Linked DNA regions of Cyanobium sp. PCC 7001. The protein of the gene in region 2 binds, or shares a complex with, the protein of the main gene of each other region. Links are inferred from orthologs where the notes say so. Each region holds a gene or a part of one and is shown on either strand. Other genes may lie near its edges.

Evidence for each region.
Region 1: the proteins of mnmG (region 2) and mnmE are in contact, whole or in part, in a solved structure (PDB 9HIP), measured with the Escherichia coli proteins. The link is inferred for Cyanobium sp. PCC 7001 from one-to-one orthologs.

The regions. Positions count from the first base shown.
Region 1 is NZ_DS990556.1:2,201,514-2,207,933, reverse strand. Bases 3,531-6,376 are described here. They hold mnmE (tRNA uridine-5-carboxymethylaminomethyl(34) synthesis GTPase MnmE), read right to left. Parts: upstream 5,716-6,376; coding sequence 4,345-5,715; downstream 3,531-4,344. Other genes in these bases: CPCC7001_RS10795 (hypothetical protein), read right to left, coding at 6,212-6,376; CPCC7001_RS10800 (DUF2062 domain-containing protein), read left to right, coding at 5,724-6,209; nadC (carboxylating nicotinate-nucleotide diphosphorylase), read right to left, coding at 3,531-4,279. Outside these bases: stpA (glucosylglycerol 3-phosphatase), read left to right, coding at 1-556; grrM (cyclophane-forming radical SAM/SPASM peptide maturase GrrM/OscB), read right to left, coding at 606-1,775; grrA (GrrA/OscA1 family cyclophane-containing rSAM-modified RiPP), read right to left, coding at 1,775-2,287; extracellular substrate binding-like orphan protein GrrP, read right to left, coding at 2,322-3,281; more of nadC, read right to left, coding at 3,416-3,530; more of CPCC7001_RS10795, read right to left, coding at 6,377-6,400. UniProt on the Escherichia coli protein: Exhibits a very high intrinsic GTPase hydrolysis rate. Involved in the addition of a carboxymethylaminomethyl (cmnm) group at the wobble position (U34) of certain tRNAs, forming tRNA-cmnm(5)s(2)U34.
Region 2 is NZ_DS990556.1:1,833,953-1,841,726, reverse strand. What follows is about bases 1-2,907. They hold mnmG (tRNA uridine-5-carboxymethylaminomethyl(34) synthesis enzyme MnmG), read right to left. Parts: upstream 2,495-2,907; coding sequence 506-2,494; downstream 1-505. Other genes in these bases: CPCC7001_RS09100 (hypothetical protein), read right to left, coding at 2,575-2,907; CPCC7001_RS09110 (S-(hydroxymethyl)glutathione dehydrogenase/class III alcohol dehydrogenase), read right to left, coding at 1-486. Also shown: more of CPCC7001_RS09100, read right to left, coding at 2,908-3,333; dnaB (replicative DNA helicase), read right to left, coding at 3,333-4,748; rplI (50S ribosomal protein L9), read right to left, coding at 4,882-5,340; CPCC7001_RS09085 (fatty acid desaturase), read right to left, coding at 5,420-6,397; CPCC7001_RS09080 (hypothetical protein), read left to right, coding at 6,497-7,255; CPCC7001_RS09075 (fatty acid desaturase), read right to left, coding at 7,209-7,774. UniProt on the Escherichia coli protein: NAD-binding protein involved in the addition of a carboxymethylaminomethyl (cmnm) group at the wobble position (U34) of certain tRNAs, forming tRNA-cmnm(5)s(2)U34.

The DNA.
Region 1 (6,420 bases), 360 kb from region 2 along the record:
CCTCGGCAGCCGCGGGGGCAGCGAGCAGCTCAAGCCGGCCAGTGCCGGCGCCACCGGCACCACCGACTTCCAGCTGATGCTGCGCGGCGCCCTCAAGGAGGTGGGCCTGCTGGTGCTGATCAACCAGGCCATCGCGCGTCGCACGGGCAGCGCTCCGCTCGGCGCCGACTTCAACGTGCGCACCGCCCCCCATGACCACCCCAGCCTGCTGGAGCTGGCCCGATCGGCGATCCCGCCGGCGCTGATGCCGCGCCTGGTGGGGGTGGGGGACACGATCACCTCGATGCCGGCTCCGGGCGGCGAGGGGTGGCTGCGGGGCGGCAGCGACCGGGGCTTCCTGACCCTGCTCCAGGAGCTGGGGGAGGTGTTCGGCACCGCCAACCGGGTGGTGCTGGTGGACAGCAGCGGCGGCGCGGTGGACCGGCCCTCCCATGGCGATGGCACCTTGGCCGGTCTCACCGACCCGGAGGATCCACTGCGCATCGACGCCAGCCTTCCCGGCGGGCCGCAGCAGTACGTGCGGCTTTTTCAGGAGCTGGCGGAACGCAGGTCCTGAAAGGTCCTGAAGGCTCCTGAGCTGGGAGCCGAGGCGCTGGCGCGAGGGTTCAGCCGGCGATCCCCAGTTCCCGCTCCATGCCGGCCAGCACCACATCCGCCACCAGCTGGATGCGGTAGCGGCAGTGCTCGGTGCTGGTGGCATCGAAACGGCCGTGCTCCCAGTACTTGTTGCTGCCGGCACCGCCGCCGCACAGGCCGAAGTAGTCGCAGCTGGCCCGGCAGCGCTCCACGCCCGCACGGATCTCCCGGTGCACCTGCCGGAACTTGTCGCTGGCGGCCAGGTCCACCAGCCGGTCGCGCTGCACATGGCCGAAGGCGAAATCGCCGAAGCGCTCGGTCCGCACCGACAGCAGCTCGGGATCGAAGGTGGACACGTTGCCGCGGGCATCCACGTTCACGATCACGAAGGGGCTGTTCATGTCGGTGTGATCGAGGCGCCCATCGCTGCAGGCCAGGCTGGTGATCCCGTCGAACTCGCGGATGCGCAGGGCATCGGGGTGCTCGCGGCTGCGCTGCCAGATCCGCTCCATGAAGCGGCGGTAGCGCCCCTCCAGGGCCGGGCGCTCGGCGGCGCCGGCCTCGAGGCTCGAGTGGGCGTTGGCACCCTCGGTTTCCTCCATGTTGAAGCCCACGTCGGCGATGCCGTGCTCCAGGAAGAAATCGGCAATGGCGTCGGCGTGGTCCAGCCCATCGGCCGTGAGCACGCTGATCACCTCGAAGGGGATGGCGCAGCGCTGCAGCCAGTTCACGCCCCGCATCGCCGCCGCATGGGTGGGCAGGCCGGTGCGGGTCACCCGGTGGGCATCGTGCAGGAAGGCGGGCCCGTCCAGGCTCACCCCCACGTGAATGTCGTTGCGGGCGAAGCACTCACACCAGGCCTGGTTGATCACGGTGGCATTGGTCTGCAGCGACTGCACCACCGTGGAGGGCGGCAGCCCGTGGCGCTCCAGAACGGCCTGAATCCGCCTGCTGGCCTCGTCGTAAAAGCCGATCGGCAGGGTGAGCGGCTCGCCCGCATGCCAGAGCAGGGTGAAGCCCCCATCGAAGAAGGGACTCTCCAGCACCCGCTCCAGGGCGGCCTCCAGCAGCTCGAAGCTCAGGCGGGTGCGATCACCCCGGTCCGGCAGGTAGCAGTAGTCGCAGTCGAGGTTGCAGAAGGGGGTGGGCTGCAGCACGAGCAGCCGCACCGGCCCGAATCCCGAGACCGGCGGATCCATCAGCGGAAATTGCGAAAGCCACCGTTGCGGAAGCCCCCGTTGCGCCAGCCGCCACCGTTGCGGAACCCACCATTGCGGAAGCCACCGTTGCGGAAGCCGCCGCCGTTGCGGAAGCCGCCGTTGTAGAAGCCCCCGTTGCGAAAACCACCGTTGTAGAAACCGCCATTGCGGAAGCCGCCGTTGTAGAAGCCGCCATTGCGAAAGCCGCCGTTGCCCCAGCCCACGGAGGGGGCATTCACGAACACATAGGCAAGCCGACCGTCTTCCCCGCCGTCGTCCCCAACGTCAGCGCCGCCGGCCTCAGCTCCCGCCACCGGCTCGCCATCACGCAGGCGCACCTCCGCCGCGATGCGGCGCAGCCGCTCCTCGATGCTGGCGGGTCGGTCGAGGCCGGGCGAGCGGTCGGTGCCCAGCTGCTGCGCCGCCGAGGTGGCCAGGGCAGCGGCGCAGTCCAGCGGCATCGAGGCCAGCAGCAGCAGGCCGAAGAGGCGGGAACGGGTGAAGAAGGCCATGGGGGGTGGTGGGGATCGGCGGCGCCGGGGAACGTCAGTCGTCAGAGCTGGCGGGGGCTGCCGTCCGGGCGGCCGGCGGCAGCGGGCGGATCGCCTCGCGGCCCATCAGCAGGGCCTGGAACTGGTCGCGGATCAGGGCCTGGGGAAGGTCGGCGGCACTGCCCGGGCCGATCCAGCGGTCCACGGCCGCCACGTCCTCCGGCCGGCCATCCACGTAGCCCTGCAGCAGCCGGGCGATGGCCAGATCCACCAGGTTGCGGAAGGCCGAGTCGTTCTCCGGCAGCAGGCAGGCCACGGCGTAGCTCTCGTAGGGCACCTCCGGCACCAGGCGAAGATCGGCGGACTCAGCGCCGCTGGCCAGGGCCGCCAACAGGGTGGCGTCACCGATCACCCCCTCCACCGCGTTGGTCTGGAGAGCATCGAGGCCCTCCCGCAGGGTGTTGACCGGCACGGCAACGGCCTGGGGCTGGAAGCCTCGCAATTCGCTTGCCGCCAGCGAGCCCCGCACCACAGCAAGGCGCCGACGGGCCAGGCCCGCCGGGTTGCCGTCAAGACGCCCGGCCGGCGCCAGCAGCTTCAGGCCCGACACGCCGATCGGCAGGGAGAAATCCACCGTCATGTCCGCTTCCCAGCTGAAGGGGACCCCACAGGCCAGGTCGGCCGTGCCTGCCACCACCCGGGCCCCGGTGGCCGCCAGATCGGGCTCCGCCTCGAAGCGCAGCGCCACGGGACGCCCCACCGCCTTGGCCAGGGCAGCGGCGATGCGCTCGGCCACCAGCACCCCATAGCCCTGCGGCGGCCCCTGGCCCTCGCGGCTGAGCAGGGGCGGAACGCCGGAGGGCCCCACCAGCACGAGCTCACCGCTGCGGGCCACCCGCTCCACCACACCGCCGGCCCAGGCCGGGCAGCCGGCGGCAGCCGTGAGGGCCAGCCCCAGCCCAATCCCGACAGCCGCGCGCAGGCGCTCTGGCCACGGTCCGGGGAACAACGGCACCACGACAGTCAGCGGATGATGGGAGAACTCTGGCAACGGCGAACGCTCCCCACCACCTGGGCCACGCCCGCATGGGGGGATTCTTCATTGGGTCACGTCCCAGGCGGCCGGCTCAGACCCGGAGCAGACCCTGCTCAGACCCAGCCCGGATCGAAGCGCATGCTCAGATCCAGCCAGGAGCTGCGGGTGACAGGCGCGCTCGTGGAGATCAGGTCGATGCCGGTGCGGGCGTAGAGCCTGAGCTGCTGCGGCTGCACCCCCGAGGCCTCCAGCACCACGGCCTGGCCGCGCTGCAGGGCCCGTTGCCGCAGCTCCGGCACCAACGCCGTGAGGGCTTCCGGTGCGAAGCCATCCAGCAGCACCGCATCGGCCCCGGCGCGCACCGCCGCCTCCGCCTCGGCAACGGTTTCGGCCTCCACGATCACCCGGGCCGGCCAGGGGGCCTCGGCGCGCACGGCGGCCACCGCTGCCGCCACACCACCGGCCCAGGCCAGGTGGTTCTCCTTGAGCATGGCCGCATCATCAAGCCCCATCCGGTGGTTGAGCCCACCACCGCAGCGCACGGCGTACTTCTCCAGGCTGCGCAGCCCCGGGGTGGTCTTGCGGGTGTCGGCCAGCTTCACCCCCGTGCCCTCCAGCTCCGCCACCAGAGCTGCCGTGGCGGTGGCGATGCCGCTGAGGCGCATGGCCAGGTTGAGGGCGGTGCGCTCCCCCGCCACCAGGGCCGGCGCGGGGCCCTCCAGTTCCAGCAGCCGCTGGTCCGGCTGAACCGCCTCGCCATCGGCCACCAACAGCCGCACCTGCACGGCGGGATCCAGCAGGCGGAACAGGGGCTCCACCACCACGCCGCCGCAGAACACGCCCGCCTGGCGGGTGATCCAGCGGGCCCGACCATGGGCGCCGGCCAGGGCCGGCAGGGTGAGATCGCCGCGGCCCAGATCCTCCGCCAGCCAGGCACGCAGCATCGGCTCCAGCTGCAGGGGGAACAGCGACGGCATGGCAGAGCAGGGCCGGACTCAGAGCACGATCGCAGCAGGAGAGCCCATCCGGCCGGCCTCCCCAATCACTTGCCGATGCAGAAGCGGGCGAACACCCGATCCAGCACCGCCTCGCTCACCTCTTCGCCGGTGATCTCCCCGAGGCAGCGCACGGCCCCGCGCAGGTCGATGGTCCAGAAGTCCCAGGGGAGCTGCTGGGCTGCCGCCTCGAGGCTGCCGGTCAGGGCGACGGCAGCCCGTGCTGCCAGGTCGCGCTGGCGGTCGTTGAGGGCCACCTGCACCCCCTGCACCTCGGCGGCACCGCAGCGCTGCAGCAGCTGCTCCACCAGGGCGTCGCTGCCGGCGCCGGTGAGGGCACTGATCGCCACATCCGCCTGCGCCGCCGCAGGCCCCGGGTCCAGATCCGCCTTGTTGCCCACCAGCAGCAGGGGCACCCCGTCGGGCACCAGGGCCCGCAGTTCGGCGTCGGCCGGCGTCCACCCCGCCGTCAGATCGAACACCAGCACCACCGCGTCGGCAGCGGCCAGAGCCTCGCGGCTGCGGGCGATGCCGAGCTGCTCCACGGCGTCATCGGTGGGACGGATGCCGGCGGTGTCGAGCAGGGTGAGCGGCACGCCGTCGAGCACCAGTTCGCTCTCCAGCAGATCGCGGGTGGTGCCGGGCAGGTCGGTCACGATCGCCCGCTCCCGGCGGCTGAGCCGGTTGAGCAGGCTGCTCTTGCCCACGTTGGGGCGGCCCACGATCGCCACCCGCAGGCCCTCACGCAGCAACGCCCCCTGGCGGGCCTCGGCCACCAGCTGCTCCAGCTCCCGGCGCACCGCCGTGAGGGCCGCCACCACAGCCTCGCCATCGAGGGGCGGCAGATCCTCCTCGAAATCCACCCGGGCCTCCAGCTCGGCCAGCTGGTCCAGCAGGCGCTCGCGCAGGGCGCCGATGCGACGCTGCAGGCCGCCATCGAGCCCCGCCATGGCCAGCTGGGCGGCGCGGCGGCTGCGGGCCGTCACCAGTTCACTGATGGCCTCGGCCCGGGTGAGGTCGAGCCGGCCATGGAGAAACGCCCGCTGGCTGAACTCCCCCGGCAGGGCCCGCCGGGCCCCGGCGGCCAGCACCAGCTCCAGCACCCGCTGCACCGCCACCAGGCCGCCATGGCCATGGAGCTCCACCACCGTTTCTCGGGTGAAGCTGCGCGGTGCCCGCATCAGCAGCAGCAGGGCCTCGTCCACGGGCTCCTCGGTGGCCGGGTCCACCACATGGCCGTACAGCACGCGGTGGCTGTCCCACACCTGCTGGCCCGGGGCCCGGAACAGCCGGGCGCCGATGGCCTCAGCCCGGGGCCCGGAAATTCTTACGATCGCCACACTCCCCTGACCCGGCGCTACCGCCGTGGCCACGGCGGCGATGGTGTCGTTGCTGTCCAGCTCCAGCTCGCCTCTCACCCCACCCCATGGCGCTGCGTCCGTTCCAGTTTCGACCGCACACCCCCGTGCTGCGGTCCCTCCGGCGGGCCATCCAGTGGCTCTGGCACCAGGAGGGCAACCCCGGCCAGCGGGCCCGGGGGCTGGCGGCCGGGGTGTTCTGCGGCTGCTTTCCCTTCTTCGGTCTGCAGACCCTGCTGGGCGTGGCCCTGGCCAGCGTGGTGCGGGGCAATCACCTGCTGGCGGCGGCCGGCACCTGGATCAGCAATCCCTTCACGTACCTGCCCCTCTACTGGCTCAACTTCAAACTGGGCTCGATGGTGCTGGGCCCCGGGCTGGGCTGGCCCGGGCTCGACACCCTGCGCAGCGAGGCGGTGTGGCAGCTGGGCTGGTCGTTCACCAGCCGAATCCTGCTCGGATCGCTGCTGGTGGGCCTGACGGCCGGTGCCGGCCTTGGCTGGCTGTACTGGCGCTGGCTGGTGCACGGCACTGCCGGCCAGCCGGAGCAGGACTGAACTCAGGAGTTGGCCAGTCCGGGAAACACCATCAGGTCGATGTGCCCACCGGTTGGATGGCGCCATTCGCGGAACTCCGCGGCCAGGGCGCTGTGTTCCTGGCTGAGGCACTGGGCCTGGAGGTCCTGCAGGCGTTGGTGCACCAGATCGAGCGTGTGGTCGATCAGCTGGGCGGCCTGTTCGGAGGTCATGGCATGCGACGCGATGGAGC
Region 2 (7,774 bases):
CAGCGGCGCCTCCTTGTTGATCCGCGCCACGGCGATCTCGGGCAGCACCGTGTACTCCGAGAACGTGGAGGTGCCCATGTAGTGGTGGATCATCCGCCCGTCCCTGGAGAAGCGGCTGGTGCCATCCGGCATCAGGCCCTGGCCCTGGGTGGTGCGGATCGCCTGGCAGAGGTTCGTCTTGCCCGAGAGGCAGAACTTGCACTGCCGGCATTCCGGTGTGTAGAGGGGAATCACGTGGTCACCCACGGACACCGAGGTCACCCCCTCGCCCACCGCCTCCACCACGGCACCGCCCTCGTGGCCGAGGATCGCCGGGAACAGGCCTTCGGGGTCGGCCCCCGAGAGGGTGTAGGCATCGGTGTGGCACACGCCCGTGGCCACCAGCCGCAGCAGCACCTCACCGGCGCGCGGCGGTGCCACATCCACCTCGGTGATCTCCAGGGGCTGGCCCGGGGCCCAGGCCACGGCGGCACGGCTGCGGATCATCGGCTCAAGGCGACTGGCCTCATCCTGCGCCCTGGCCCGAGGCTGTGCCCACGGATGGATCCGGGGCCGTCGCGGCGGCCAGCGGCTGGGCCTCACGCCGCCGGCGCAGCTCCAGCCACAGCATCAGCGCCGTGATGTCCGCCGGGCTCACCCCAGGCACCCGTGAGGCCTGGCCGAGGGTGTGGGGCTGCACGGCGGCCAGTTTCTCCCGGGCCTCATGGGAGAGGGTGCCGATGCCGGCGTAGTCGAGGCCGGCCGGCAGGGGCCGGTCCGCCTGCCTGCGCACCTGGTCGATCTGCTGCTGCTGGCGGGCCAGATAGCCGCTGTACTTGATGTCGATCTCGGCTCCCTCGCGCACCTCCGCCGGCAGATCGGATCCGGCCAGGCCATGGCGCACCAGATCGGCGCTGTGGAATCCGGGACGGCGCAGCAGATCGGCCAGGGTGATGGAGCCCTTGATGGCCGCCCCTGTCTCGGCCTCCACCGCGGCGGCCGCAGGATCGCTCGCCTTGAGCCGCACCATGGCCAGCCGCCGCTTCTCCGCTTCGATCGCCTCCTGCTTGGCGGTGTAGATCTGCCAGCGGCGTGCATCGATCAGCCCCAGCTCCAACCCCAGGGGGGTGAGGCGGCGGTCGGCGTTGTCGCCCCGCAGCACCAGCCGGTACTCGCTGCGGCTGGTGAGCACCCGGTAGGGCTCGCGCAGATCCTTCGTGATCAGGTCGTCGATCATCGTGCCGATGTAGCTGGTCTCGCGGGGGAAGTGCACCGGCGCCTGGCCGCGCAGCTGGCGGGCGGCGTTGAGGCCGGCCACCAGCCCCTGGGCGGCGGCCTCCTCGTAGCCCGTGGTGCCGTTGAGCTGGCCGGCGCTGAACAGTCCGGTGATGCGCTTGGTTTCCAGCGAGGGCTTGAGCTGGGTGGCGGGCAGGTAGTCGTAGTCCACGGCGTAGGCGGGGCGCAGCATCACGCACTGCTCGAGACCGGGCAGGGTGCGCAGCAGCTCCAGCTGCAGCCGCTCCGGCAGCCCCGTGGAGAAGCCCTGCACGTAGATCTCCGGGGTGTCGCGGCCCTCGGGCTCCAGGAAGATCTGGTGGCTCTCCTTGTCGGCGAAGCGCACGATCTTGTCTTCGATCGAGGGGCAGTAGCGGGGCCCCTTGCTGTCGATCACGCCGCCGTAGATCGGCGTGAGGTGCAGGTTGTCCTGGATCAGCCGGTGGGTGGCCGCCGTGGTGCGGGTGATGTGGCAGCTCATCGGCTCGCCGCTCACCCAGGCCGCCGGATCGAAGGAGAAGTAGCGGCCTTCGGCATCGCTGGGCTGCTCCTCCAGCCGGTCCAGGGCGATGCTGCGCCGGTCCACCCGGGCCGGGGTGCCGGTCTTGAGCCGGCCCATGGCGAAACCCAGGGCCTGCAGGGCCTCGGTGAGCCCCTCGGCCGCCGGCTCGCCGGCCCGCCCTGCGCGCATGGATTGATGGCCCACCCAGATCTGGCCCCCCAGGAAGGTGCCGGTGGTGAGGATCACGGCCGGCGCGGCATAGACGCTGCCGAAGTAGGTGCGCACGCCGGTGATCCGGCCGATTGGCCCCGGCCCCTGGGCTTCCGTGGGCTGCTCCAGCTCCACCTCCAGACCGGTCACCATCGCCTCGCGCAGGGCGAGGTTGGGGGTGTGCTGCAGCAGCTGCAGCATCTGGCGGGCGTACTGGCGCTTGTCGGTCTGGGCGCGCAGGGCCCACACCGCCGGACCACGGCTGGCGTTGAGCACCCGCTTCTGCAGGGCGGTGGCATCGGCCAGACGGCCGATCATCCCGCCGAGGGCATCCACCTCATGCACCAGCTGGCTCTTGGCCGGCCCGCCCACGGCCGGGTTGCAGGGCTGCCAGGCGATGCGGTCGAGGTTGAGGGTGAACAGGGCCGTGGAGAGCCCCAGCCGTGCCGCGGTGACGGCCGACTCGCAGCCCGCATGGCCGCCTCCCACGACGATCACGTCGAAGGATTCGGTGGGGGACACGTGCATCGCCGGCGCGGGTGGAGGACAAGGGGCAGCCTGATCCCGAGTATGGCGGGCACCGGCAGCGAGGGCTTGGCGGAGCCGGCTCAGCTCAGCAGCCAGTGCTCGGTGATGTCACCGGCGAGGTAACCCCACAGGTCGGGCCGATCCGGGTTCTTCAGCACCGTCTGGGTGGGATGGCGCCAGGGACGCAGCACCTCGTGGGGCCGCGGCCTGCCGTGGAACTTGAGCACGCAGGCGGCCCGGCGGGCCTGCTTGGCGGCGCCAGGATCGCGGCGGGCCAGCTTGCGCAGCCCCCGGTAGGAGGCCACCAGCCCGTCCGGCCAGAAGCCGAGCGCCTCGGGGCAGTGGCGCCGCAGCACCCGGTGGATGAAGTTCTGGTTGGGGCCCGGGGTGCCATGGTCTTCCCCGTCCAGGTACGCCTGCCACACCCGGGACGTGGCGGCCCCGGGCTTGAGCCGCATGAGGCAGGAGTTGAGGGTGGGGTAGTTCCAGTCGCGCACGCCCACCAGCTCGGCGCCGCTGCCGGCCCCGAACGCCAGCAGCGGCGCCAGGCTGGAGCGCACCACCAGGGTGATGTCGAAATACAGGAAGGGTTCGGTGCCGGTGAGATCTGGATCGAACAGCTGGATCTTGCTGCAGAAGCCCTGCAGGCCCCGCTCCTGCAGGCCGCGATGGGGCAGCCCCAGGCTGGCCATGGCCGGCTGGTTGGCCGCGTCGCACAGCACGGTGAGCTGGTGGGGCTCGGGCAGGTGGCGCGCCAGCATCCGCTGCAGCCGCTCCACGTACGCCGGCGCGTAGGTGCGGCCGCTGAACACGGTGAACACCGGGATCGGCACCGGCATCAGGCCGCCAGGTTGCGGAACCGGGTGAACTGGGGCTCGAACAGCAGCTTCACCGTGCCCACCGGCCCGTTGCGGTGCTTGGTCACGATCACCTCGGTGATGCCGCGGTCCGGCGTCTCCGGGTTGTAGTACTCGTCCCGGTAGATCATCAGCACCAGGTCGGCGTCCTGCTCGATGGAGCCCGACTCGCGCAGGTCGCTCAGCATCGGACGCTTGTTCGTGCGCGATTCCACCCCCCGGCTGAGCTGGGAGAGGGCCATCACCGGCACGTTGAGTTCCCGCGCCATGCCCTTGAGGCCCCGGGTGATGCGCGAGAGTTCCTGCACCCGGTTGTCGGGGGTGGAGCCCTCCATCAGCTGCAGGTAGTCGATCACGATCAGCCCGAGCTCCTTGCCGCTTTCGGCCATCAGCCGGCGGCAGAGCGAGCGCATCTCCAGCACGCCGGCATTGGGCTTGTCGTCGATGAAGATCGGAAGCTGCCCCAGGGTGTTGATGCCCTGTCCCAGCAGCGGCCACTCCTCCTGCTGCAGCCGGCCCGTGCGCAGCCGGCCGCTCTCGATGCCCACCTCCATCGCCAGCAGTCGGTAGGTGAGCTGTTCCTTGCTCATCTCCAGGGAGAACACGCACACCGGCAGGCTGTGCAGCTGGGCCACGTTCTTGGCGATGTTCAGCACGATCGAGGTCTTCCCCATCGCCGGCCGGCCGGCGACGATGATCAGGTCGCTGCGCTGCAGCCCCTGGGTGATGGCGTCCAGGTCGTAGAAGTTCACCGGAATGCCGGCCACCGAGGTGCCGAGCGAGCGGCTCTCGATCTCGTTGAAGGTGCTGGTGAGGATCTCGGCGGTGGGGGTGAGCCCCTGGCTGGGCTTCTCCTGGCTGATGGCGAAGATCTTCTGCTCGGCCTCATCGAGCACCTGCTCCATGGGCTTGCTCTGGTCGAAGCCCAGCTGGATCACCTCGTTGCCGGAGCGGATCAGCTGGCGCCTCAGGAACTTGTCCATCACCAGGCGGGCCACCTGGTCGATCGAGGCGGTGGAGATCGTGCGCTCCACGAGCTCCACCAGCCGGCCGCTGCCGCCCACTTTCTCCAGCAGGCCGGTGTCCGCCAGCCAGGCGGTCATGGCGGTGAGGTCAGTGGGCTTGCCCTGGCTGTGCAGCATCAGGGCGGTGCGGTAGATCTCCCGGTGGGCGCTCAGGTAGAAGGCCTCCGGCTGCAGCACATCGGCCACCCGGCCGATGGCGTCGGGGTCGAGCAGCACGCCGCCCAGCACCGCCTCCTCGGCCTCCAGGTTCTGGGGCGGCACCGAATCGGGCAGGGCCTCGAAGCTGGCCTCATCCCGCAGCCGTGCCCGCCTGGGACCAGGCCGGGCGCCCTCGCCGTCGGCATCACGGTCGCTGACAGGCACGCTCACCATTGCTGCACGGCTCGCTGGCTGGCTGGCACCGCCGGCCCGGCAGGGGCCCACGGCGTTGGTCCGTCATTCTGGCGCCCCTGGATCGAGGGGATGGGGGCCGGTCTTGAGGCGCGGTTGAACCGGGCGGCCGGGCTCAGTGGCTCACCACTTCGAGGTTGATCTCGGCCACCACCTCGGGGTGCAGCTTCACCTGCACCTTGTAGGAGCCGGTGCGGTGGATCTCGGGCACCAGGATGTGGCGACGGTCCACGTCCTTCTTGGTGGCGGCCTCGATGGCCTCGGCCACATCGCCGTTGGTCACGGTGCCGAACAGCACGTCATCGCCGCCGGTCTGCTTCTTCACCGTGAAGCGGCCGATGGTGGCCAGGGCGGTGCGGAAGGCCTCGGCCTCCGCCCGCAGGGCGGCCTGGCGCTCGGCCTCCTTGGCGCGGCGGGCTTCCACCTGCCGCAGCACCGCTGGGGTGAGGGGCACCGCCTTGCCGGTGGGGAGCAGGAAGTTGCGGGCGTAGCCAGGGGCCACTTCCACCAGATCGCCGTCCTTGCCCAGGCTGAGGACATCTTCGCTGAGTACGACTTGAACGCGCTTGGCCATGGGAGAAGTACGGGTGTCTGATCGCGAGCCGATCGGCCAATCTACGTGACAGGGCCGGCCGAAGCCGGCCGTGCCGGATTCAGCCCCGCAGGCTGCGCAGAGCGGCCGCGGCGGGCAGCCGCACCTGGCTGGCCAGGCCGAGCCGGCGCATCAGGCGGATGTGCTGCCAGGTGAGATCGAGCTGGCGGCCGAAGCCATGGCGCGCCGAGTGGGGGAAGGCGTGGTGGTTGTTGTGCCAGCCCTCGCCGAAGGTGAGGGCAGCCACCCAGGGGTTGTTGCGCGACTGGTCGCCGCTGTCGTGGGACACGCTGCCCCAGCAGTGGGTGGCGGAATTCACCAGCCAGGTGCAGTGGTAGACCACCACCAGGCGCAGGGGGATGCCCCACAGCACCAGGGCCCAGCCGCCGGCCCCGGTCACGGTGCCGATCCAGAACAGCAGTCCGGCCAGGGGCAGCTGCAGCAGCAGGAACCAGTTGTTCAGCCAGCGGTAGTAGGGATCACGGGCCAGATCACCGGTGAGGCGGGGCACCGCCGCCATGGCCGGAATCGTGTGGAACATCCAGCCCATGTGGCTCCACCAGAACCCCCGCAGGCTGCTGTGGTGATCCACCTCGGTGTCGGAGAACTTGTGGTGGTGGCGGTGCAGCCCCACCCAGTCGATCGGGCCGTGCTGGCAGCTGAGGGCACCGCAGGTGGTGAAGAAGCGCTCGAGCCAGCGGGGCACACGGAAGGCGCGGTGGCTGAGCATCCGGTGGTACCCCACGGTCACCCCCAGGCAGGCCGTCACCCAGTAGAGGATCAGGAAGCTGGCCACGGCCGGCACACTCCAGAACCGGGGCAGCAGCGCCACCAGGCTGAGCGCGTGGATGGCCACCATGAAGCCGATCGTCCCCCAGCGGGTGCCCTGCTTGATGGCGGCCTGGGGTTCGCCGGAGCGGGGCAGATGCAGGGCGGCGGCGCGGCGGAGACCATCGGCTCCACCGTTGATGAAGGCCGGCTGGCGGGTGCCTCGGCTCCCGAGTCGGGCCCTTGCCCTGGTTGGTGCTGTTGCGGTCATAACGGACCGAGTCCTGATCAATCGCTACGATGGTAGCAATACGAATCAAGATCGGCAGAGAGCTCTGTGGGTTATCGGGACGATCTCGCGACTGGTCGGGTGGCCTTCGCCCATCTGATCCGGGTGTGGCACGGCCGCAACGGCTGGAGCCACCGGGTGCTCCCCGCCCTGGCGGAAGCCCTCGACCTCGGGCGGGTGCACAACTCCCAGCTCTCCATGCTGCGCAACGGCAAGCTGGCCTCCCCGGGCCCGGAGGTGTTCCTCGCCCTCGGCCGCATCAACCGCCTGCTGGCGGATGAAGTGGTGGATGGGGTGCTCTCGGACGCCCTGCGCCAGCAGCTGGCCGACCATCCCGCCCTGCTGGCCGATCTGGAGGCCTCCGCCCTGCCCGTGCAGGCCCCCGGGGAGCCCGTGCTGGGGCCAGGCGAACTGCTCGAGGTGTTCGTGGGCCTGCGCCAGCCGCCCCCCGCCTTTGACCTGCGCATCGGGGATGCCGAATCACGGGCGCTCAGCGCCGCCCTGGCCGAACTGCTCACCGCCGGGCGCGCCTGGCGCCTCTGCCGCGACCAGGTGCTGGCGGCCTATCCGGTGAACAAGCGCCAGCGCCGCGAACGCTTCGCGGCGGTGATGGCCGGCCAGAGCGATTACGCCGCCGCCGAGCTGGAGGCCGAGCTGCCCGAGCTGCGTCGCACCCTGGCCGCCCTGGGCGGGGTGGAGGAGCAGCAGCTCGGGCCGGACCAGTTCCTCGACCTGCTGCGCCGACGGGCCCGGGACCTGGGCGGCGGAACCGATGGCGCGGGCCCCGACGATTTCACCGCCGCCATCCGCGCCGAACTGGGCGGTCTGTGCAGGCCGTGACCGGCGCCAGCCGCACCCTGCGCGCCCAGCCCAGGGCCCACAGCAGCCGGATGTGCTGCCAGGTGATGTCGAACTCGAACCAGCGCAGGCCGTGGCGCGCCGAGTGGGGGAAGGCGTGGTGGTTGTTGTGCCAGCCCTCGCCGAAGCTGAGGATCGCCACCCACCAGCAGTTGCGCGAGCGGTCCGGGCAGTCGAAGTTGCGATAGCCCCAGGCGTGGGTGGCGGAGTTCACCAGCCAGGTCACGTGGTACACGAGCACCAGGCGCAGGGGGATCGCCCAGAGCACGAGGCCAAGCCCGCCGCCGTGAACCCCGGCCCTCTCTCCGACCCAGTAGAGAGCGGCGCCGAGAGGCAGCTGCAGCAGCAGGAACCAGCGATCGAGCCAGCGGTAGAAGGGGTCGCGCTGCAGGTCCCCCGTCAGGCTCTCCACGTGCTGCAGCGCCGGGATCTCGTGCAGCATCCAGTCGCTGTGGGACCACCACAGTCCGCGGCCGGCGTCGTGGTGGTCGTTGGGCTGGT